Regions from separate parts of the Mesorhizobium sp. INR15 genome, predicted to be linked through region 4. Evidence: predicted binding sites of a transcription regulator. Region 4 holds the regulator's gene; each other region holds the start of a gene.

Region 1 (5,423 bases), 1.5 Mb from region 4:
GGATGTCGCCGAAAATGTCGGCTTCGGCCTATCGTTGCGCAAGCTTGGTGGCGCGGAACAGGCCAGGCGCGTTGCTGCGGCGCTCGACATGGTCGGCCTTGCCGACAAGATTGGCGCCCGGGTGTCCGAATTGTCGGGCGGCCAGCGTCAGCGCGTCGCACTCGCCCGCGCCATCGTCTGCGAGCCGCGCGTGCTGTTGCTTGACGAGCCGCTGTCGGCGCTGGATGCCCATTTGCGTGAGCAGATGCAGGTTGAGCTGAAGCGGCTGCAATCGCGGCTCGGCACCACCTTCGTCATGGTCACGCATGACCAGACCGAGGCGCTGTCGATTTCCGACCGCATCGTCGTCATGAACAAGGGCCGCATCGAGCAGATCGCGCCACCGGCCACGCTCTATGACCGGCCCGCCACCACATTCGTCGCCAGCTTCATCGGCACCATGAACCTGCTGCAATCGCGCTTTGTCGGGCGCGACGGCGATCGGTTTCGTTTCGCTGCTGGCGCCTTGCCGCTGGAGGCCGTCTCGGACACTGGCGAAGTCCTAAACGAGGGCGCGCTGCGCACCATCGGCGTGCGGCCCGAGGATTTACTGGCGGCGAACGAAGCCTCAACCGGTACGGCACCGGTACGGGTCAACAGCGTCGTCTTTCATGGCCGCACCTTGCGCTTGCATGCCGAACTGGGGCAGGGAATACCTGTGGTGATCGACGCGCCGCGCCAGGCGCAGGGTTTTCAATTCAGCGCCGGCGACGTGGCGCATATCAGCCTGCGCCGTGGCGCTAACTGCCCTATGCTGTCCGCATAAACTGACCGTCCATTTCCCGAAAACCGGAGTGTTTCCCTGTGAGCAATCATCTCAACTTTTTCATCGACGGCAAATGGGTGGCGCCCGTGGTGCCGGCGACGCTTGACGTCATCGATCCGTCCACCGAAGAGGCCTATACGAAAATTTCAGTTGGTTCGAAGGCCGACGTCGATAAGGCTGTTGCCGCCGCGAAGGCCGCCTTTCCATCCTTCTCGCAGACCAGCAAGGCAGAGCGCCTGAAGCTCCTGAAGCGTATCCTCGAAGTCTACAACGAACGCTACGAGGACATCGCCCAGGCCGTAAGTCAGGAAAATGGTTCGCCCATCACCTGGGCCCGCGAGGCGCAGGCCTGGGCCGGCCGAGCCCATATGGAAGCCACCATCAAGGCGCTGGAGGATTATGAATTCTCCGAGAAGCGCGGCGGCACCATGGTGGTCAAGGAGGCGATCGGCGTCTGCGCGCTGATCACGCCTTGGAACTGGCCGCTCAACCAAATCGTCTGCAAGGTCGCGCCGGCGATCGCCGCCGGCTGCACGGTTGTGCTGAAGCCTTCCGAGATCGCGCCGATCAGCGGCATCGTCTTCTCGGAAGTGATGGAAGCCGCCGGCACGCCCAAGGGCGTCTACAACATGGTCAACGGCAATGGCCCTGATGTCGGCCAGATCATGGCCGGTCATCCCGATGTCGACATGGTCTCCTTCACCGGTTCGACCCGAGCTGGCATCATCGTCGCCAAGACGGCGGCCGAGACGGTTAAGCGCGTGGCGCAGGAACTCGGCGGCAAGTCGGCCAACATCGTGCTGCCGGACGCCGATTTCGAAACGGCGGTGCGCAAGGGTGTTGAAGGTTGCTTCGGCAACAGCGGCCAGTCCTGCGATGCGCCGACCCGCATGCTGGTGCCTGCCGCTCGCCACGACGAGGCGCTGGCCATCGCCAAGAAGGCAGCCGAAGCACACAATGTCGGCGATCCGCGCAATGAAGAGACCAAGCTTGGTCCGGTCGTCAGCGAGCTCCAGTTCAACAAGATCCAGGGGTTGATCGAGGCCGGCATCAAGGAAGGCGCAACGCTGGTCACCGGCGGCCCAGGTCGTCCGGAGCACCTTAACCGTGGCTATTATGTCAGGCCGACCGTGTTCGGCCATGTCACGCCCGGCATGACCATCGAGAAGGAAGAAATCTTCGGCCCGGTGCTGTCGGTCATTTCCTACAATGACGACGACGACGCGGTGAGGATCGCCAACGACACCGTCTACGGCCTCGCCGCTTATGTGCAGTCGGAGGATATCGAGCACGCCCGCAAGGTCGCCGGACAGCTGCGCGCCGGCCAGGTCTCGATCAACTACCCGGAATGGGACACGTTCGCGCCCTTCGGCGGCTACAAGCAGTCCGGCAACGGCCGCGAATACGCCGATTGGGCGATCCACGACTTCCTCGAGGTCAAGGGCATCATCGGCTACGGGGCGTAAGATTCGGTTTCTTGCTCGGCGAGTTCTTGCCGATCGTTGGGTCTTGCAGGCGTCGATGTGGAAGCATCGGCGCCTGTTTCGTTTTCGATTGATTTGTTCACTTTTTGTTCTAGTATTCTCGATCGGTTTTGCCAGGCGAGATCAGTTATGAGTAGGCAATTTACGTTCGGGTCCGGGAAGAACGGCCAGACCTTTTTTCGTTGGGATGAGCCAGGCCCGACCCGGGAACCCCATGTGTTCTACGCCGCTCTGTTCGAAGCCCCGGTCAATGCAATGCTGACGCGCGAGGCAGAGCATTATTGTCGGGACCTGGAATTGAGTGGGCGGCTGACCCCAGCGGAGCAAATGCACATGTCGCTGATCGGGCTTGGCAATGGCAAACCCCAAGCTCTGATGAGTATCGCTCGTCACATCGGTCTGTTGGTTCAGGCCAAGCCATTCGATGTTTGCCTCGACCGTCTGTCGGCATTCGGCGGTGGGGCGCTGGTGCTTCGCAGCAGCGATCATTCACCGGCGTTTCAGGCCTTCTGGCGCCAGCTCTCCGCCGTCGTCGACGATAGTCCGCTGCAGCCCTTCGTAACGAACTCGGTAGAGCCGCATGTGACGTTGCTCCGCGACAGAGTTGGTGTGCCAAAGCTTCGGGAAAGGGCTGTTGAACCGATCTGCTTGACGGTCCGGAGCTTTGCATTGATCCGTAGCCATCAGGGTAAGTACGAGCGCCCGGCCACCTGGCAATTGAACGGTCAGGACGATGCCTTGGCCGCGATGTAGCTTTCGTCGTCATGGAGATTTGCGATGCTCATCCTGACAGGGTCATGTCAGCATCCACCGATCCCGCGATGGCGGCTCGGCAAGCCGTTCCCTATTTGCAATGTGTCTCAACAGGAGGAAAACACATGACCATCGCGGAAATTGCCAAGGATTTCACTGAACGCCTCAAGCAGGGCGATCACGAAGGTGCCGCTGCAAAATACAATTCCGATGACATTGCCAGCTACGAAGCCATGGAAGGGCCGATGGCCGTGAGCCATGGCAAGGAAGCTCTCAGGCAGAAGAGCCAATGGTGGCGCGACAACAACGAATTCCATGGCGGCTCGGTCGATGGCCCATACGTCAATGGCGACCAGTTCGCGGTGTACTTCAAGCTGGATGTGACGCCGAAAGCGACTGGTGAGCGAGCCACGATGGAAGAGGTTGGCCTGTATACCGTCAAGGATGGCAAGATCACGGAAGAGCGTTTCTATTACTAGAGATGCCGAAAACACGGCGGCTGGCAATCTCCCGGCCGCCGTGTTGCAAGCTCAAATCGTCTTCACGTACTGCGCAAGCTGATCGGCCACCGTGCCCCAGCCGTCGAAGAAGCCCATCTCTTCATGATTATCGCGGGTCGCCTGGTCGCGATGGATGGCCGTGGCGGTGTAGCGCGTGGCATTGCCTTCGCTCTGCAATGCAATGACCGCGGTCATGAACGCGTCACCTGATGGCCGGTAGCCGGGCAGCAGCGCATCCGTCCATACGAGCCGCTCGTTGGGTACGATTTCGAGATAGCAGCAATGGCGGTCGTTGACCTCCTTGCCGTCAGGCGATTGCATGCGCGTCCTGAACAGCCCGCCTGGCCGCAGATCGATCTCGCAGTCGCTGATGAGCCATGGCTTCGGCGTGAACCATTGCTTGACGTGTTCTGGCGTTGTCCAGGCCCGCCACAGCAGTTCGCGCGGCGCGTTGATGACGCGCTCCAAGGTGAGATCCAATCTGGGGTCCAGTTTGAGTGGATAGCTCATGTTTCTTTCTCCTTAAGGGTCAAGACATAGGCGTCGAACTGGTCGAGGCGGCGCTCCCACAGGGTGCGTTGTTCGGACAGCCAGTTTTCAGCGAGCTTCAGCGGCTCGGGTGCCAGTTGATAGGTCCTGATGCGGCCGGCCTTTTGCGAGCGCACCAGCCCGCAGCCTTCAAGCACCTTGAGATGCTCGATGAAGGAGGGCAGGGCCATGCCGAAAGGCTCGGCGAGTTCGCTGACCGAGGCAGGGCTGCGGTTCAACCGTTCCACCACGCGCCGGCGCGTCGGGTCGGCAAGCGCGCGAAAGATGCCGTCGATCGGTGGAGGGCTCGAATTTACGATTTGGAGGTCAATCACTGTTTCATCCCAGGTGTCGCCAAAAGCGGCGATAAAATACTTAGGAAGATTCCTTAGTACTGGCAAGTCCTAAAAACAGGCCTGGGCAGGCAAGGATGCTGGCAAAGCGGGAAGGGTGGTTTTAGGCTGCGAAGCGGATTCGACTGTCAGCCAAGGAACCACGCTTTGACAATCACGATGTACGGCATCACCACCTGCGACACGATCAAGAAGGCGCGCGTCTGGCTGGAAAGCCGCAACGTCGCCTACCGGTTTCACGATTACCGGGCGGAAGGGCTGGATGCGAAGCGGCTAGATGGCTGGGTCGGCAAGGTTGGCTGGGAGGTGCTGCTCAACAAAGCCAGCACGACATTCCGCGAATTGCCGGACGGCGACAAGCAGAGCCTCGATGTGAAAAAGGCCAAGGCGCTGATGCTGGCCAATCCGACAATGGTCAAACGCCCGGTCTTGGAGGTCGGCGACCGTATTCTGGTTGGGTTCAAGCCAGATGTTTATCAGGAGGCGGTGAAGTAGCGCGCCATGCGCGTCACTTCGTCATCCTCTGGTCATGGCCGAGGATGGCGAAGCAGGTAGCCCGCCAGAGCCACCGCGTTGTTGTGCGCCTCGTCATGGGCGCCGTAGAGCAGCGTTACCTTGCCCTCGGCGAGCAACCCGCGCAGCTGCCCGACCGCCTCCCCATTCCTGTCCAGCTCGACATGATAGCGCTGTTGAAATTCCGCCCACCGCGCCGGCTCGTGCCCGAACCATTTGCGCAACGCGTCGCTCGGCGCGATGTCCTTCAGCCATAGGGCGAGCGCGGCGCTTGTCTTGGCAACGCCGCGCGGCCAGATGCGGTCAACCAGCACGCGCTGGCCATCGGCCATATCAGGCGCTTGGTAAATACGCTTCACCTCGATGTCGAAGGCCAAGGCAACCTCCGTTGGTAGGATCTCTCAGGCCCATTCGCCCTTGCGAATCACCGGCACGCGGCTGCCATCCTTGGCGACACCGTCGATGTCGATCTTGTCGGAGCCGATCA
Region 2 (5,423 bases), 3.2 Mb from region 4:
GAACGCCAGAGGGATAACGGGTGATGGCCCCCTCGCGCGCCAGTCTTTCGAGTTCGGCCTGCGGCCCGAGGCCCGATTCCGTCGGCTCGTCCGGGTAGTTGTACTGGAGGTCGCTGAGCGAAAAGGTCAGCTCCGCCGCGAAGCGCAACGTCTCGGCTAGCGCCTCTGGGTGCCGGCGAAACAGGCGCGCCATCTCCAGCGGCGGCTTCAGGTGGCGCTCGGCATTGGCCGTCAGTTCCAGCCCGGACTCCGAGACCGGGACATTGAGCCTGATCGCCGTCAGCACATCCTGCAGCGGGCGCCGCTCGGCCGCGTGGTAAAGAACATCGTTGGTCGCCATCAGCGGGATGCCGGCAAGGCCTGCCATCGCCGCTGCCTGCTCGATCCTGAACCGGTCGTTTCCCGCATAGTCAGGCGAAACGGCAAGCCGCAGGTTTCGCCCGAAGCGCTGCTTCAATTGGCGAAGCAAGGCAAGGTCGCCTTCGGTGGCTGCCGCCAGCTCCGGCAGGATCGCCAGCGACATCAGGTCGCCCCATTCGAGCAGGTCCTCGAGATAGAGCAGCGGCGCGCCTTTTTCGCTCTCGTCGCGCATATTGGCTTGCGTCAGCATTCGGCAGAGGTGGCCCCAGCCCTTGCGGTCCCGCGGGTAGGCCAGGACATCCGGCGTGCCGTCGCAAAACACCAGCCGGCAGCCGGGGTGGTAGGCGAGCGTCTCGACCTTGGCCTGCTGCCACGCGCGCACGACGCCGGCCACCGTGTTTCGATCGGCAAGGCCGATCGACGCGAAGCCGAGGAATTTCGCCGTGACCACCAGTTCCTCGGGCTTGGAGGCGCCGCGCAGGAACGAGAAATTCGACTGAATGCCGAACTCGGCATAGGGGATGATGGTCAGCGCGTTCATGCGAAGACCCCGTGCATGAACCAGCGCGGCGCAGGCAGGGCGGCGCCGTAAAGGCCTTGCCGGTAGAGCCAGTAACGGCGGCCATCGGCATCCTCGATGCGGAAATAATCGCGTGTCGATGTGGCTTCGTCGCGCGGCGCCTCACGCCACCATTCCGGCGCGATGCGTTCCGGCCCCTCGGCGCGCGTGACCCGGTAGAGCGCGCGCCGCCAGCGGAAGTTCAGCGGCGGTCCTTCCGGCATTTCGGTTGCCGGCACCTCGATCGGTTCGGGCGAGCGGAACAGCCGGATCGGCCGCTGCGGTCGGAAGACGGTCATCGGCGTCGGGTGCTTTATCCGGTCCGGCTTCTTCGGCGGCGCGATCCTTCGCGGCGCTTCGGTGAAAGGCACGGTCGCGACGGCGCGCTCGGGCAGATGGCTTTCGACGGCGATCGGTTTCAGCACGGCACCCTCGCCCAGCCGGGCGCGGATGCGGTCGGCGAACAGCGCGATATCGGCGCCGTCGTCGCTAGTCTCGCCGGTCAGGTCGGTCTGCTGCATGTCGAACGCGGCGGCCGACAGCACGGACAGGCGCACGAGGTCGAAGCCATAGCCGGCATCGATATCCTGTTCGAGCGCGGCCAGCCTTTCATGGAACAGGCGCTGGATCAGCATCGGCTCGCGCATCGGCCGTGATGTGCCGACGGCGATGCGGCTGACGGCGCCGTCGACGCGGAAGAGCAGCAGCGCCAGCAGTCTTGCGCCCTCGCCTCGGCGTTCAAGGTCCGCCTTCAGCGTCGTCGCCAGCATGCGCACCAGCTGCTCGATGTCCTCGGTCAAGGTGATGGGTTCGGAGAGGTGTCGCTCGACCGACAGCGGCGCGACCGGCAGGCGGGGCGAGACCGCCTCGTCGAGCCGGCCAAGCGCCTGGTCGAGGCGCAGAAGCAGGGAGGCGCCGAAGCGGCGGGCGAGCGGCGCGCGCGGCGCCGCCATAACGGCGCCCGCCGTGCGCAGGCCGACACTTTCCAGGCTGGTGCGGATGTCAGGCTCGATGCGCAGCGCCGCCAGCGGCAAAGGCGCGAGCAGCGCTTCCTCTTCGCCTGACACAACGATGCGGTCGCCGGAAAACCGTGCCGCCGCCCAGGCAGCGCCCGGTGTCGCGGCAAGGCCGGCGCGGACATCAAAACCCTGATGGAAGAAGCGCGACAGGATTTCGTCCAGCATCGCGCGTTCGCCGCCGAAAAGATGGGTGCAGCCGGTGACGTCGAGATAAAGGCCATCCGTGCTGTCCAGCGCCACCAGCGGGGTGTAGCGGTCGCACCAGTCGGCAAGGCCTTCGAGCAGGCGGCGGTCGGCCTCCGGATCGGCTTCCAGGATGTCGATCGACGGATGCATGGCGCGCGCATCGGCGATGCCCATGCCGCGCTTCAGATGCAGCGCCTCAGCCCGCTCGTCGAGGGCGGCGATGCGCTGCGCGTTGCCCTGGCGATGGCTGATCACCATCGGCCGGTGATCCGACGGCCGCGAACGCCAGGACCGCCCCAGACGCTGCCGCAAGATCCTTTCCGCCGCGAGATGCGGGAACCACAGAGACAGGATTCTTTGCCCGTTCTTCCTGGGATCTTTCCTCAAAGACGCGTTCATCGGGGTTCCACTCCAGTGTGAATTGTCCGGGCAAGGCCGTGCGGCTCTTGCCGATGGTGACAGTGAAGGCCGGTCGGCCGATCGAGCCGTCAAGCGGCCCGGCGATGGTGTCGCGTGGGGTCGCCGGCGCCGACGACAGGATGAGGCGCACCGGCGCCGCCGTCGGCTCGGCTTCGGCGGCCTGCCGCAGCAGGAATACCGGCCGGCCAGCCATCCGCGCCCTTGCGTGCAGGCGGCGGGTCGCGGTCAGGTCCAGCCGATGCGGATTGCCGCGCACTTCAAGGATGACGGCGGCGAGCGCCGTCATCCTTGCTGCCTCCTCGGCGACCCACAAAGCGTCGACCAGCCGGGGCGCTTCGGAAAACAGCAATTGGTCCGGCTCGATGCCGAAAGAGGCGTGAAGCCCTCTTGCGTAGGGGAAGCCCGCCTCGTGAAAGATCTCCGTGGTGCCGATCCACAGCAGCGGCAGGCGCGGGCCCTGCTTGAGGATCAGGCTTGCAAGCGACAGGGCAAAGCCGGCCACGGCACCGGCATCGCGGGTCTCGGCGCCGTGGATCTCGCTCAAGGCGGCTTTCGGCAGGCCGCCGCTCAGGGTGTCATCGAGGCGATCGGCACCGGTGCGCAGGAACGCATCCGGCGTTGCCACGGCAATGCCGCGCCGGACCACTGTGCGGTCAGTATTGGGGCGGTCAGCATCGGGCGATGCGCCGGCCGGCGCCTCCAGGCGCTCGGGCAGCGTTCCCTCGATCTTCGCGATCTGGCGGCGCAGGGCAAAAACAGTCTCCCGCGCCACGGCGGTTATCGCCATGACGGTCAGCTTCCATTCACAATTGTTCCTGTTATGTTCCTATAGATTCCAGAGGGCACTCCAAGAGTCAAGCAGACTCACGGGGAATTTATTCCTCTCTGGTCGTTTGCCCTGGAGCGGTACGCCGTTTGATGGGATCGCGGAGCCGCTCCAATTCCCCGTTTTCAGGCAACTCCGAAGGGAAAGCGCGAAGCGCTTTTCCTGGGAAGCCGTTCCTGGAATTGCCTCAGCGCTGGCCGCCAAGGGCCAGCCGTGCGGCAAGCCCCGCGAACACGGTTCCAAGCAGGATCCGTGGCGCGCGCTGAAACCGCGTGCGGCGTGACAAGGCCGCGCCGATCCGGCTCGCGGTCAGGATGACCAGGCCATTGACCACCAGTCCGATCAGGTTGAGCACGGTTGCCAGCAGCAGGATCTGGCCGGCGACGGAACCGGCCCGCGGCTGCACGAATTGCGGGAACAGCGCCAGCACGAACAGCGCCATCTTCGGGTTGAGCAGGTTGGTCAGCAATCCCTGCCGGAAAATGCGTGTCCGCGAGTAGCGCGGCAGGCCGGCGACCGGCGCGAGCATGGCCCCGTCCGAGGTGAACGCCTTCCATGCGAGGTAAGCGAGATAGGCAGCACCGGCATAACGCACGATGTCGTAGGCGATGGGGGCGGCGAGAAACAGTTGCGACAGGCCGAAGGCGGCGGCCAGCGCATGGCAATAGGTGCCTGTGGCGATGCCGATATAGGTCGCCAACCCCGCCGCACGCCCCTGGCTGGCGCTGCGGGATGCGATCAACAGCATGTCCGGCCCCGGCGTCGCGGTCAAAGCGAGGCAAGCAATGGCGAAAAGTCCAATGGTGGAAAAGTCCGGCATGAGAGCTCCTGATACATGGCCGGAACCGATGCCTACTCGATTCCTTGAGAACAGCAAAGTATCTGGAGCAGGAATTGCCGCGCCATTTGCCGAGCCCGGCGCGAAAGCCTATATGCCGGGATCAAAGGATAAAGCATGGCCCGCATCTACAAGACCCGCACCTGGCACGACGAGCTTTCGCCGGCGATGGAGGAAATGGAGTTCCTGGCGCTGGAGGCTTACGCCCACCTGCCGGAGGATTTCCGCAAGCTGACCGGCGAGATCGTCATCCAGATCGCGGAGTTCCCGACCGACGAGATCATGGACGACCTGTCGCTGGAAACGCCCTTCGACCTGCTCGGCCTGTTCGAGGGACGCGGCATCGCCGAGCGCTGGAACCCGCAGACCGGCGAAGGCCCGAACCGCATCACGCTCTACCGCCGCGCCATCCTCGACTACTGGGCCGAAAACGAGGAAACCCTGGGCGACATCGTCACGCATGTGCTGATCCATGAGATCGGCCATCATTTCGGCTTATCCGATGACGATATGGAGAAGATTGAGGAAGCGGCAGAGTAGTTCCATGCGCAATTTCACCAACCCCGGCGAACTCTTCGACAGATTGAAAACCGCCTGGAGCCCCGAAAGCTCGAAAAGCTGGAGCGCCGAAAACCCGGCCAAAGGCCAATGCAGCGTCACCTCGCTGGTCATCCATGACGCATTCGGCGGCGATATCCTGAAGACCCAAACGCGTGGCGGCACGCATTTCTACAATGTGGTTGACGGCATCAAGTGGGACATGACGATCAGCCAGTTCGACCGGCCGATACCGTTCGCCGACCTGGCGTCCAGCCGCGAAGAGGCGATGGCGGACACCTCGCCCGCGCAATATGCCGCGCTCAAGGCCAGGCTGAACCTGGGCTAGGGCGTTTCAGGAAAAGCGTGAACGGTCTTCCCGGGAAAAGCGCTTCGCGCTTTCCCTTTGGAATCGCGTAAAAACAAAGAGATAGAGCCTGCTTCACCCCGAACGGATCTGGATGGAACGGGCTCTATCCTGACGTTTGACTACCAGTCGCTGAGCTTGGTGTCTGGGCCGTATTCCTGGCCCTCGATATCCTTCACCACGGCCTGGCCGCAGCGCATGGTCTTGGCCTTCTTGTCGTAGGCGTAGGTCGGCGAGCCGAACAGATGCCAGCCCTTGTTGAGCGCCGCCGTCACCTTGTGACAGAAGCTGGCGTCGTCCGCAGCGGTCAG
Region 3 (5,423 bases), 1.5 Mb from region 4:
TGGCGCAAATCTGGGGGTTGGATATCGACGATGCCGAGCTGGCGCGGATCGGTCTTTCGTTGGGCTCCGATATTCCGATGTGCCTGGCGGCCAAGCCGCTGATTGCGCGCGGCATTGGCGATGAACTCTCAATGGCGCCGGATTTCTCGGCGCTTGGACTGGTGCTGGTCAATCCAGGCACGCCGGTCTCGACAGCGGAAGTCTTCGCGGCGCTTTCCAGCCGCGACAACGAGGCCCTGCCGCCGCTGCCGCGCAGCATCGATTTTCATAGCCTGCGCAACTGGCTGGAGATCACGCGCAACGACCTTGAGCCGGCAGCCCTTGCGATGCAGCCGGCCATAGGCAGGGCGCTCTCATGGCTGAACAAGGCCGGATCAGGTTTTTCCCGGATGTCCGGATCGGGCGCGACATGCTTCGGACTGTTCGAGACCGGTAATGTCGCCAAGCGTGCGGCCGCCGAAATCCGCAGCCGGCAGCCTGACTGGTTCGTCGCCGCCACCCGCAGCATAGCATCGGGCGCTGACTGAGATGGCCAGAATTGACGAGAGCCGCGCCTTCATTCCGATACGCATCGCGGTGCTGACGGTTTCCGACACGCGCAGCCTGGCCGACGACAAATCCGGCCAGACGCTGGCGGACCGGATCACCGACGCTGGCCATATACTGGCGGCACGCGACATCGTCACTGACGACCGGGACCAGATCCGCGCCAAGGTGCTGGGCTGGTCAAAGGATGAAGCGATCGATGTCGTCATCACCACCGGCGGAACCGGCTTTACCGGCCGTGACGTGACGCCGGAAGCGCTGGAGCCGATCTTCGAAAAACGCATGGACGGCTTTTCCGAAGTGTTCCACCGCATTTCCTACGACAAGATCGGCACGTCGACGATCCAGAGCCGGGCCACGGGCGGCGTCGTCAACGCCACTTTCGTCTTTGTGCTGCCAGGTTCGCCCGGCGCCTGCAAGGATGCCTGGGACGGCATCCTGAAGGCCCAGCTCGACTATCGGCACATGCCTTGCAACTTCGTCGAGATCATGCCGCGCCTGGACGAGCATCTGCGGCGCGGCACCAAAGCCTGAGCGCAGCCGGCCGTTGGTCAGCGGACGACCGGTTCGCCGTCGAAACGACGGCGTGACGGCGGCGAAACGCCGAAGCCGACTTCCATCATCAGCCTCGGTGCGCGCGTCGGGACCGTGCCCATGTGGAAACCAAAGGGGTCCTCGACAAAACCGAGGCCGGCCTCTCCGGTCAGTGTGACGGGGCTCTGTTCGCCGTAAACACTCAGAACCTCATCCGCCGGGTGGCCGACGAGAAGCGTCAGTTGATGCTTGAGGATGCGGCGCTTGTGGCTACCCCTGACATAGACATGCGGGCCCGTGCCGTCATCCACGGGCACGAGATAGAAGAAGAATTTCAGCATTCGCCAGTCGTCGAGATCGAAATGGTATTTGCCGAGCGAAGCCAGGTTCTTCTCGGCATCGGAGACCCCGCCGCTGGGAAAGCTCCACCAGACCCGCGTGGTGATCATTTTCGCCTGGCCGCCCAGATAGTGCGCGGCGATGTCGAGGAGCAAAGGATCCCGCTGCACCGCCAGCGCCGCATCGCAGTCAAGGACGCGTTCGAAAAAGTGCCCGCTAAGCAGCGGCCGGCCGAAATGCGCCTCGGCTTCCTTGTGTCCTGACGGGAGGAACTCCAGCCGGCGGTCGAAATTGCCGAAGCATGGCGTGCGTTGGGCAAAACTGGCGATCTCCTCATGGATCGACGCCGGCAGCGCCAGCCCGGAAAAGAGCCCCTCGGAACGAAGACCCGCGACAACAGCGTCGCGGTCAACGCCGGTGAAGATGGTTTTGTGGGCGCCCCGCACTGGGTAGGCAGGCTTTGCGCCGCGCCAATGCAGCTGCCGGCCAGGCATGGTGCGCGCCAGCACGAACATTGGCAACCAGGCCGGGTTCTCGCGCATATCTTTCAGATATGTCGGTATGCGCACCGCCATGCGGCGCAATATGCTGCCGTTTCGCGCGATGGCCTCAAGACTGGTAGTGCCCGATTTGTCAGGGGATGGCAGGCTCATCAGGGTCCTCTGTCACAAGCAGCAGCGCCGATGCAACATCGGCCGCTCACCGCCCAAGCATGCCCCAAACCCATTCATCCGCCTGGAACGGAAGCTAACGCCGCGTCAGAATTTGTGCAATGCACAATGAACGTCAACCTGTCAATTGTCCGGGATTTTACGTCCGGCCATTGCAAAAAAGGACATGCGGATTCACCGGCGCCCCTCACTTCGAGGGCGCCACCCAGATCTCGGCGTCGAGCCGCTTTGTCGCCAGGCCGCGCGCCAAGGCTTCGGCATTACCGGCATTTTTCGACAGCGACGCGGCCTGCCGCTTGCTGATGACAAGGCCTTCGGCCAAGGCGCGGTTTCCCGAGAGAACCCGCGCAAGAAAGGGTGTGCGGCTGCCGCGTGTTCTTGAAAAGCGAGCAGCCATCGTTTGCCTTGCGGTATGGGCAACGACATCGTCGATCCAGCCCTCGACTAGGCGTGCGCCCGGCTCCAGCAAAAGCAGCCAATCACCCTTGGCTTGCTTGATACCGGCGGCAATACCGCCGCCCGCCAGATACTGGCAGCCGGCATGCTCAGCGACACGATGCGTCTGGTCGCTGGAACCGGTGTCGCAGACGATGACGTCGCGCACGACGCCCTCGACCGCGCCGCCGATCAACGAGGCCAGCGTGCGGGCAAGCCCTTCCTCGTCATTGTGCGTTTCGATGAGAACACTGAGCATGTTTAGCCGAATAGCGGAAAGCCGTGCGCGGCGCCAGTTTTTGCGGCGCAGCATACAAAGTTCTTGATTTGTTCTCATTTACAAAATAGGAATAATTTCATGAACAGAGCGATTCGACACAACGCGGACAGTCCCTGGGAGCGGGCAAAGATGGAACAGATCGCGCGCGCGGACATTGCAGCTTTCGGAGCTGGAAGAGCCGATATGGCCAATGCGATGATCGAACAGAGCGGCATGCGTGTCCGTCCGGACCGCAACAGGGGCCGTTCGGCAGGCATCAACCCGTCCGGCCGGTTCGAACCGGTGAGCCGGCATGTCTTCGACGATGGCTGGAATTCACTGGAGGAGCTGCCGCCGTTCAAGACGGAGGTGCAGGTCGAGAAGCCGCGCACCATCATCACCCGCAACGAATCGCCCGACATTTCCTTCGACCGCTCGATCAACCCGTATCGCGGCTGCGAGCATGGCTGCGTTTATTGCTTCGCTCGGCCGACGCATAGTTTCATGGGTCTGTCGCCGGGGCTGGATTTCGAATCGAAGCTGTTCGCCAAGCCGGATGCGGCGCGGCTGCTCGACAAGGAATTGTCGAAGGACGGCTACCAGCCGCGCACGATCGCCATCGGCACCAACACCGATCCCTACCAGCCGATCGAGAAGCAGTACCGCATCATGCGCGAGATTCTCGAGGTGCTGGAAGCACGTGGCCACCCGGTCGGCATCGTCACCAAATCCGCTCTGGTAACGCGCGACATCGACATCCTGTCACGCATGGCCGATCGCGGGCTGGCCAAGGTGGCGCTGTCAGTGACGACGCTCGACCGTATGCTGGCCAGGACGATGGAGCCACGCGCGTCGACGCCGACCAAGCGACTGGAAGCGATCCGGCAGCTTTCCGATGCCGGCATCCCGACCTCGGTCATGGTGGCGCCGATCATTCCCGGGCTGACCGATCAGGAAATGGAGCGCATCCTCGATTCATCACAGGCAGCAGGCGCGCGGGAGGCCGGTTATGTCGTGCTGCGGCTCCCGCTGGAAGTCAGCCCAATCTTCAAGGACTGGCTGTTGCGCCATTATCCCGACCGCTATCGCCACGTCATGTCGCTGATCCGCTCGATGCGCGACGGCAAGGACTACGATTCGGAATGGGGCAAGCGCATGAAAGGCGCCGGTCCCTATGCCTGGCAGATCGGTCGCCGCTTCGAGATCACCGCCAAGCGACTTGGTCTCAATGTCGAGCGGCGCACGCTTCGGACCGACCAGTTCGTCGCCGCCGGAAAAGACCAGGTGCAGTTGATGCTGCTCTAGATGACGTTGGCACAACCCGGCCATAGGCCGGTGTGAAAGTCCTTGTTTTTGCATGTCGCCCTCCCAAACCGCAGAACACTTGGGGCGACATACATTGGAATCCCGTCCGGCCTGCCCCGGCCTGCAGACGGTGCCCTCCCGGTCCGGCGCCCCACCCGACCCGGAGGGACTTGCGGAGAATCGGAACCGATGCGACCCTCGCCGCAACATGGCTCGCGCGCGTTCCGATTCTCCGCCTCTCTTTGAAATGATCGAGAGACCCGACTTTTCCTTCGAGACGAAGGCGATGGCACAAGGCTTGTGGCCAGTGGCGGGCATGGATGAGGCCGGCCGCGGCCCGCTGGCTGGGCCGGTTGTGGCTGCCGCAGTGGTGCTCGACCCGGCCAACATTCCAGATGGGCTCGACGATTCCAAGCGCCTCAGCCATCTGCAGCGCGAGGCCCTGTTCCTGCGCATCCTCGGCTCCGCGCTTGGCGTTTCGATGGCATCGGTGAGCGCCGAGGGCATCGACGGCAGCAACATTCTCAAGGCCAGCCTGGAAGCCATGCGCCGCGCCCTTGTCGGCCTGCCAGTACAGCCGAAGCTTGCTCTGGCTGACGGGCGCGACGTGCCGCCGGGGCTGCCTTGCGAGGGACGCGCGCTGATCAAGGGCGACCAGCGCTCGCAGTCGATCGCAGCTGCCTCCATTGTCGCCAAGGTGATGCGCGACCGCATGATGTGCGGCTGTGGCAGCCATCATGAACGCTACGGCTTCGAGGTCCATATGGGCTATGCCACCGTTCGGCATCGTGCAGCGATCGAGGTGCATGGGCCGGTGGCGCGATTGCACCGCGTCTCGTTCGCGCCATTCAGGCTCGGTGAGGCTGAGGTTGCGGAAGAAGAGAGCTTCGCAGGTTTGGGTTGAGGCGAAAGCGGTTAGCCGATCTCCGCCCTCGCGGGATGGCCGGCAGGCCAGAGCGAGGCGATGTCCCACCAGTCTATCAGCCCTTGGCGCGCAGCTTGCTTGCATAGTTACAACCGGAGCGGCGGATGAGAACGGAACGCCGGCGTTCCTTCGCGCGCCCCTCTGTCCTGCCGGACATCTCCCCAAAAAGAGGGAGATTGGCAGGTCCGCCGCCTTCGCCTTTCTCCACCGCAACAAAAAGCCGCCAGGTTGCTCGGGCGGCTCTTAATCTGTCGGCGAAATCGGCTCAGTTGAGCTTCGACTTGACGTCCTGCAGGGAGGCCTTGAAAAGGTCGGCGCCTGCCTTGGCGTCCATCTTGCCGGCGAGCAGCGCGCGGGCGGCTTCGACGGCAATATCAACGGCGCTGGCGCGCACTTCGGCGACCGCGTC
Region 4 (5,423 bases):
TACATCAGCTTGGGCTGGTCGGCCTGGAGCTTGGCGATCATCTGCGGAACCAGCGACGCATCGAAATTGGTATGGCTTTCCGTGTAGACGACTTCCTTGCCTTCGTTGAACCCGTTCGCGGCAAGCGCCTTTTTGAAACCGGCGACGGCGGCGTTCAATTGCGGATGTTCGCCAAAATTGGCGATGCCGATGCGGATCTGATCAGCGGCCGAAGCGCCGATATTCGCCATCAGGACGCCGGCCAGGGCCAATCCCGGCAGCCAAGCGGATTTCAACTTCATCATCATTTCCTCCCAGATTTGATTGGTGCCGCTTACGGTGCGGCAACTGTGGCAATCATGATCAGTCCATCCTTGCCTGTCAAACATTATATATAATTCTTGCCACACCCTCACATGATATATAATTCTTCCCAGGTCAGCTGACGGACGAAAGCGCATGCAGGATCAGAAGAGATCGACAAAGACCGAGGCGGCTTATCAGCTGCTGCGGCGCGATATCCTCACCACCCGCCTCATGCCGGGCGCGCCCCTCAAACTGAGCGCATTGCGCGGCACCTACGGCGTTGGCTGGACACCTCTGCGCGAGGCATTGTCGCGGCTGGAGGCCGAGCGCCTGGTCACCGCGATCAGCAATCGCGGCTTTGCCGTCGCCCCCGTATCGCGAGCCGAACTCGAGGATCTGGCGCACGCGAGGATGGTTGTCGAGATACCCCTGTTCCTGGAATCGATCGAGAAAGGCGGTAAAGCATGGGAAGATGCCGTCGTCACCGCCCACTACCGGCTCTCCCGCTGCAAGACCGCGGTTGACGATCCTTCGGATGAGGCCGTCGACAAATGGGACGAGAGCCACGAGGCCTTCCACGCGGCACTGCTGAGTGCGTCGACCTCCAACTGGCTGCTGCGATTCCGCTCCACAATCGCCGACCAGTTGCGCCGGCATCATCGCTTTCTTGGCCTTGCGCCGACACTGCGCGCCGCGGCAGGGCTCAAGGATGGCTATGAAGAGGCCATGGATGCGTTGCGCGAGGCGATAGCGATCGAGCACCACACCGCGATCATGGAAGCGGCGCTGGACCGTGATGTCGAGCGGGCAAAGGCGTTGATGGTGGCCCACATCGGCTACACGCTGCATGTCTATGTCCACAGCGAAGACAACAACGCGAGCAAGTACACCGCGCGTGCCGGCAGCTTGAAGACGGTCGGCAAATGAGCTCAACGCTCCCGCGCCGCCCGACACTCGAGGAGATTGGCGCGGCTCGCGACCGGCTGGCCGCGTCGTTGCCACGGACACCGCTGCTGCGTGTCGATCTTGGCGGGACCGACCAACGGATATTCCTAAAGCTTGAGACCCTGTCGCCCATAGGCGCCTTCAAGATCAGGCCGGCGCTGAATGCTCTGCTTTCCCGCGACGCCGATGCGCTACGGCATGGCGTCGCCACGATCAGTTCGGGCAACATGGCCTATGGAATGGCCTGGGCCGCAAGGGCGCTTGGCGTTCCAATGGCCGCCTACATGTATGCGGACGCGCCCCAGACCAAGATCGATGGAGTCCGCCGCCTTGGTGGCGAGGTGCGTTTCATTTCGCACGAGACCTGGTGGCGATACATCACCGGGATTGAGCGTCCGGATATCGCTGAACTCCTCATAAATCCCGTCACCGATCAGGCGGTACTGGCGGGAAATGGCACCATCGGCCTGGAGATCGTCGAAGACCTGCCGGAAGTCGATTGCGTGCTGACGCCCTACGGCGGCGGCAGCATGACAACCGGGGTCGCCAGCGCGGTCAAGGCATTGCGGCGCGACGCGAAAGTCTTCGCGGTCGAAGACGAAAACGCGGCGCCGGTCACCGCCGCCCTGGCGGCCGGGCGCATTGTCGATATCAAGACGCAGCCCTCCTTCATCAAGAGCATCGGTGGGCCGTCGCTGGTGCCTGAACTATGGCCTTTGGCAAACCAGCTTATCGACGGCGCTATTACCGTCAGCCTTCAGCAGGTGACGGAAGCAATGCGGCTGCTGTTTTCGAAAGCGAAGCTCGTGGCCGAAGGTGCCGGGGCGGCGTCACTGGCCGCCGCTCTTTGCAGCGAGCAGGCAACTGGCAACATCGTCTGTGTCATCTCCGGTGGCAACATCGATGCTGGCGCCTATGCGCAGGTCTTGGCCGGGGAAGTCCCACCGGCGTGATGTTGGCGCCGACCCACCCGTGGTTGGCATTTTGGCTTCGTTTCGTTCACGGCAAATGGCAAGTCAGCAAAGGTCGACATATCCGTCTTGGGCACCTGTCCATGACTGGTGCCAGGATTCGCCATGGGATGGGCCACACGCCGTTAACCATAACAATTTCAACGCTGGAAAGCATGCGCCAGCGGCGTGAAATGAGCCGTGGCGAAGCGGCACGGTGCCGACAATAATTTCAGCCGTCTTAACAAATTCATTAAACTTTAAACAGTTGCGGAACACAACTGGAACAGATAGTGTTTGTTCTGGGTTTGTTTTTCCGATTCTGGTTTCAGAACTCCTGGGGGCTGCCATGCTGACGCGCAAGCAACATGAATTGCTGATGTTCATTCATGAACGCCTGAAGGAAAGCGGCATTCCCCCATCCTTCGACGAGATGAAGGAGGCGCTCGATCTTGCCTCCAAGTCCGGCATTCACCGGCTGATCACGGCGCTGGAAGAACGCGGCTTCATTCGCCGGCTGCCCAATCGTGCCCGTGCTCTCGAAGTGCTGCGGCTGCCCGACTCGATCGCACCCGGCCTCAACGCGGCGCGCAAGTTTTCGCCCAGCGTCATTCAGGGCGGCGGTGGTCAGGGCAGCCTCGGCCGGCAGATCAAACCAGCTCCTTCGCGCATGCCTTCGGCCGGCAATGACGATGACGCGGTCTCAGCCGTATCCATCCCGGTGATGGGCCGTATCGCCGCCGGTGTGCCGATTGATGCCATCCAGCACCAGACGCATTCGATCTCGGTGCCGCCGGACATGATCATGGGCGGCGAGCACTATGCGCTGGAGGTCAAGGGCGACTCGATGATCGAGGCCGGTATTTTCGACGGCGACACAGTCATCATCCGCAACGCCGACACCGCAAGCCCGGGCGAGATCATCGTGGCACTGGTGGACGAAGAAGAGGCAACGCTAAAGCGGTTCCGCCGCAAGGGCGCTTCGATTGCGCTTGAAGCCGCCAATCCTGCCTATGAGACCCGCATCTTCGGGCCAGACCGGGTCAAGGTGCAAGGCAAGCTCGTGGGGTTGATCCGGCGTTATTGAGCCTGAGGCGCTGCCTGTTTCTCCGGCTTGACGTAGGGCGGCAAGCCTCGCGCTTCCCGTGAGAATTTTCGCTGTTCGTGCCAGGGCCGGTATGGTCTGTCGACGGCGAAGCTGATCCGTGCCGGCGCGGTCGCGGATAGCCTATCGAAGAAGATCGCGGCACTGCCTTTGCGGGCCAGCTGTCTTTTGGTCAGAACGAGTACCAGCGGATTGTGACACGGATCGTAGGCCGTGGCGTCGTTGATGATGATCAGGTCGGCAAACGCACAGGCTCTCCAGGCATCCTTGCGGTCCTCGACATGCGCGATGATCGCGCCGGACGGATGCCGGGCAACGCACACACCGGCCATGCAGTAGAACGGCGCTCCTGACGGCAGATCAGCAGGGTCGATATCGAACTGCGCGTCTTCCTTGCTGAACACCTCCGGCAGGACGATGGTTTCGGATCGCAGCGCGCGTTTCCAGTTGTCGACGGTGAACTCGTTCGGGCGCGGCCGGTTGACGGCGAGTTCGCCGCCGCCGATCGGCAGTGCGACCAGCCGTGCATCCTCGGAGACCAGCACGTCGGGCGTTTCGGCGCCGGAGACCGTCAACAGGCTGGCTAGCGCGAACGGAACGGCTGCTAGCCGCAGCCGGGTCGTCGCCATTGTCGCGATGATCAGGGCAATCGTTGCCAGCAGGACCGACCGCTGCGAAATCAGACCGACGGCATCGACCGGCGAGCGCTCGGAGATCCAGCCGGATACGGCGATCATCGCGGTCAGCCCTTTGCCCATCAAATAGAGGGCGGGCCCATCGAGGCCGAATGGCATCAGCAGCGCGCTGGCGACGGCCAGGAACATCACGATGGACACGATCGGCATGATGGCCAGATTGGCGAACAGGCTGAGCGGCGACACGCGCTGAAAATGCCAGATCGCAAACAGCGCCGTGGCACTGCCGGCGATGATCGAGGTCATCGCCAGACCGCCCATCATCAGCAGGAACTTTCGCGTCAGAAAGCCGGGCAAGGAGCGCCGTGGCGGCGGCGTCCTGGTTTTTCCCGCGCGATAGTCCGACCAGCCGGCATAGGCACCAACCAGGGCCGCGGTTGCAGCAAACGACATCTGGAAGCTCGGACCAACCACCTCGTGCGGCGATATCGCGATGACGGCGATGGCCGAGATCGCCAGATTGCGCATGGTCAGCGCTGCTCGGTCAAACAGGACCGCAATCAACATCACCGCCAGCATGATGAAGCTGCGTTCGGCTGCCACCACCACGCCGGAGACCACAAGATAGGCGGCGATAGAGAAAAGTGCCGCCGCCGCGGCGTATTTCTTGACCGGGCGCCGCGAGGAGAAATCCGGGAACAAGGCGAAAGCGCCGCGCAGCATCGCCATGATGGTGCCGGCGACCAGCGCCATATGCAGCCCTGAGATCGAGATGATGTGATAGATGCCGGTGCGCCGCATCGACTCATTGATCTCTTCAGGAATGCCGGCGCGCACGCCGACGATCAATGCGGCGGCAATTTCACCTTCGGCGCCACCAACAATGCCGCGAATGTGATCGGCGATAGTCTCGCGGGCATTCTCGATCGCCGCGGAAAGCCTGGCGCTGAACGGCATGCCTTGAGACGGAACAACCTGCGGATTGCCGAGGAAAAAGCCGCTGCCGCCAATGCCGGAAAAATAGCTGTCGAAGGAGAAGTCATAGCTCTCCGGCCGCACCGGGCCGGTTGCCGGCAGCAATTTGGCATAGCCGGTGACCTGGGAGCCGGCGACCGTCTCAGCGGGTATTTTCCGCGCCGACAGGCGAACCCGTTCCGGCATGTAGCGCAGCTTCGGCCGCGCGGTCGAAATCACGTCGAGGGTCAGTCGAATACGGCCGTTTGCCATGCGGTCGATCGAGACGACGCGGCCGGTCAGTTGCGTCGATATTTCCGAGCCGAGCATCTGAGTGCCCGCCCGCCATGTCTCGACCTTGGCGGCAAGCATGCCGAGCGCGCACAACAGCGCCGCCACGAAACACAGATTGGTTCTGTGCCAGGAACGCGACGCGAGCGCGCAGACCGCCATCAAGACGACGGCGGCGATAGGCTTTGGAAAATCCGGTTCCGCCGCCAGCGAGAAATAGCCGATGGCTCCGCATGCCAGAAACACCGGCACGAGCAG

The links. Region 4 encodes LexA, which represses DNA repair genes until DNA is damaged. Its sites were predicted from a motif close to TGTTCNNNNTGTGTTCNG; they were not measured.
Region 1: GA829_RS28290 (2'-5' RNA ligase family protein) is a predicted target of LexA. The motif match lies at 2,366-2,383, and genes of this name have one in related genera.
Region 2: GA829_RS36560 (ImuA family protein) is a predicted target of LexA. The motif match lies at 3,355-3,372, and genes of this name have one in related genera.
Region 3: GA829_RS28170 (PA0069 family radical SAM protein) is a predicted target of LexA. The motif match lies at 2,843-2,860, and genes of this name have one in related genera.

What each region holds. Positions count from the first base shown of each region.
Region 1 is NZ_CP045496.1:5,779,189-5,784,611, reverse strand. Features, by position in the region: gene GA829_RS28300 (ABC transporter ATP-binding protein) at 1-805, shown strand, start outside; gene GA829_RS28295 (aldehyde dehydrogenase family protein) at 844-2,271, shown strand; gene GA829_RS28290 (2'-5' RNA ligase family protein) at 2,506-3,042, shown strand; gene GA829_RS28285 (nuclear transport factor 2 family protein) at 3,168-3,521, shown strand; gene GA829_RS28280 (SRPBCC family protein) at 3,573-4,052, opposite strand; gene GA829_RS28275 (ArsR/SmtB family transcription factor) at 4,049-4,405, opposite strand; gene GA829_RS28270 (ArsC family reductase) at 4,571-4,918, shown strand; gene GA829_RS28265 (DUF488 domain-containing protein) at 4,951-5,313, opposite strand; gene GA829_RS28260 (aminopeptidase) at 5,338-5,423, opposite strand, start outside.
Region 2 is NZ_CP045496.1:1,086,104-1,091,526, forward strand. Features, by position in the region: gene GA829_RS05135 (error-prone DNA polymerase) at 1-901, opposite strand, end outside; gene GA829_RS05140 (DNA polymerase Y family protein) at 898-2,379, opposite strand; gene GA829_RS36560 (ImuA family protein) at 2,321-3,331, opposite strand; gene GA829_RS05145 (LysE family translocator) at 3,558-4,190, opposite strand; gene GA829_RS05150 (metallopeptidase family protein) at 4,326-4,748, shown strand; gene GA829_RS05155 (YunG family protein) at 4,753-5,094, shown strand; gene GA829_RS05160 (DUF1737 domain-containing protein) at 5,235-5,423, opposite strand, start outside.
Region 3 is NZ_CP045496.1:5,757,439-5,762,861, forward strand. Features, by position in the region: gene GA829_RS28150 (4-(cytidine 5'-diphospho)-2-C-methyl-D-erythritol kinase) at 1-527, shown strand, start outside; gene moaB (molybdenum cofactor biosynthesis protein B) at 529-1,080, shown strand; gene GA829_RS28160 (hypothetical protein) at 1,098-2,072, opposite strand; gene GA829_RS28165 (glycosyltransferase) at 2,278-2,784, opposite strand; gene GA829_RS28170 (PA0069 family radical SAM protein) at 2,935-4,089, shown strand; gene GA829_RS28175 (ribonuclease HII) at 4,298-4,993, shown strand; gene GA829_RS28180 (F0F1 ATP synthase subunit B) at 5,280-5,423, opposite strand, start outside.
Region 4 is NZ_CP045496.1:4,288,537-4,293,959, reverse strand. Features, by position in the region: gene GA829_RS20855 (ABC transporter substrate-binding protein) at 1-284, opposite strand, end outside; gene GA829_RS20850 (GntR family transcriptional regulator) at 439-1,212, shown strand; gene GA829_RS20845 (pyridoxal-phosphate dependent enzyme) at 1,209-2,183, shown strand; gene lexA (transcriptional repressor LexA) at 2,530-3,267, shown strand; gene GA829_RS20835 (ComEC/Rec2 family competence protein) at 3,261-5,423, opposite strand, start outside.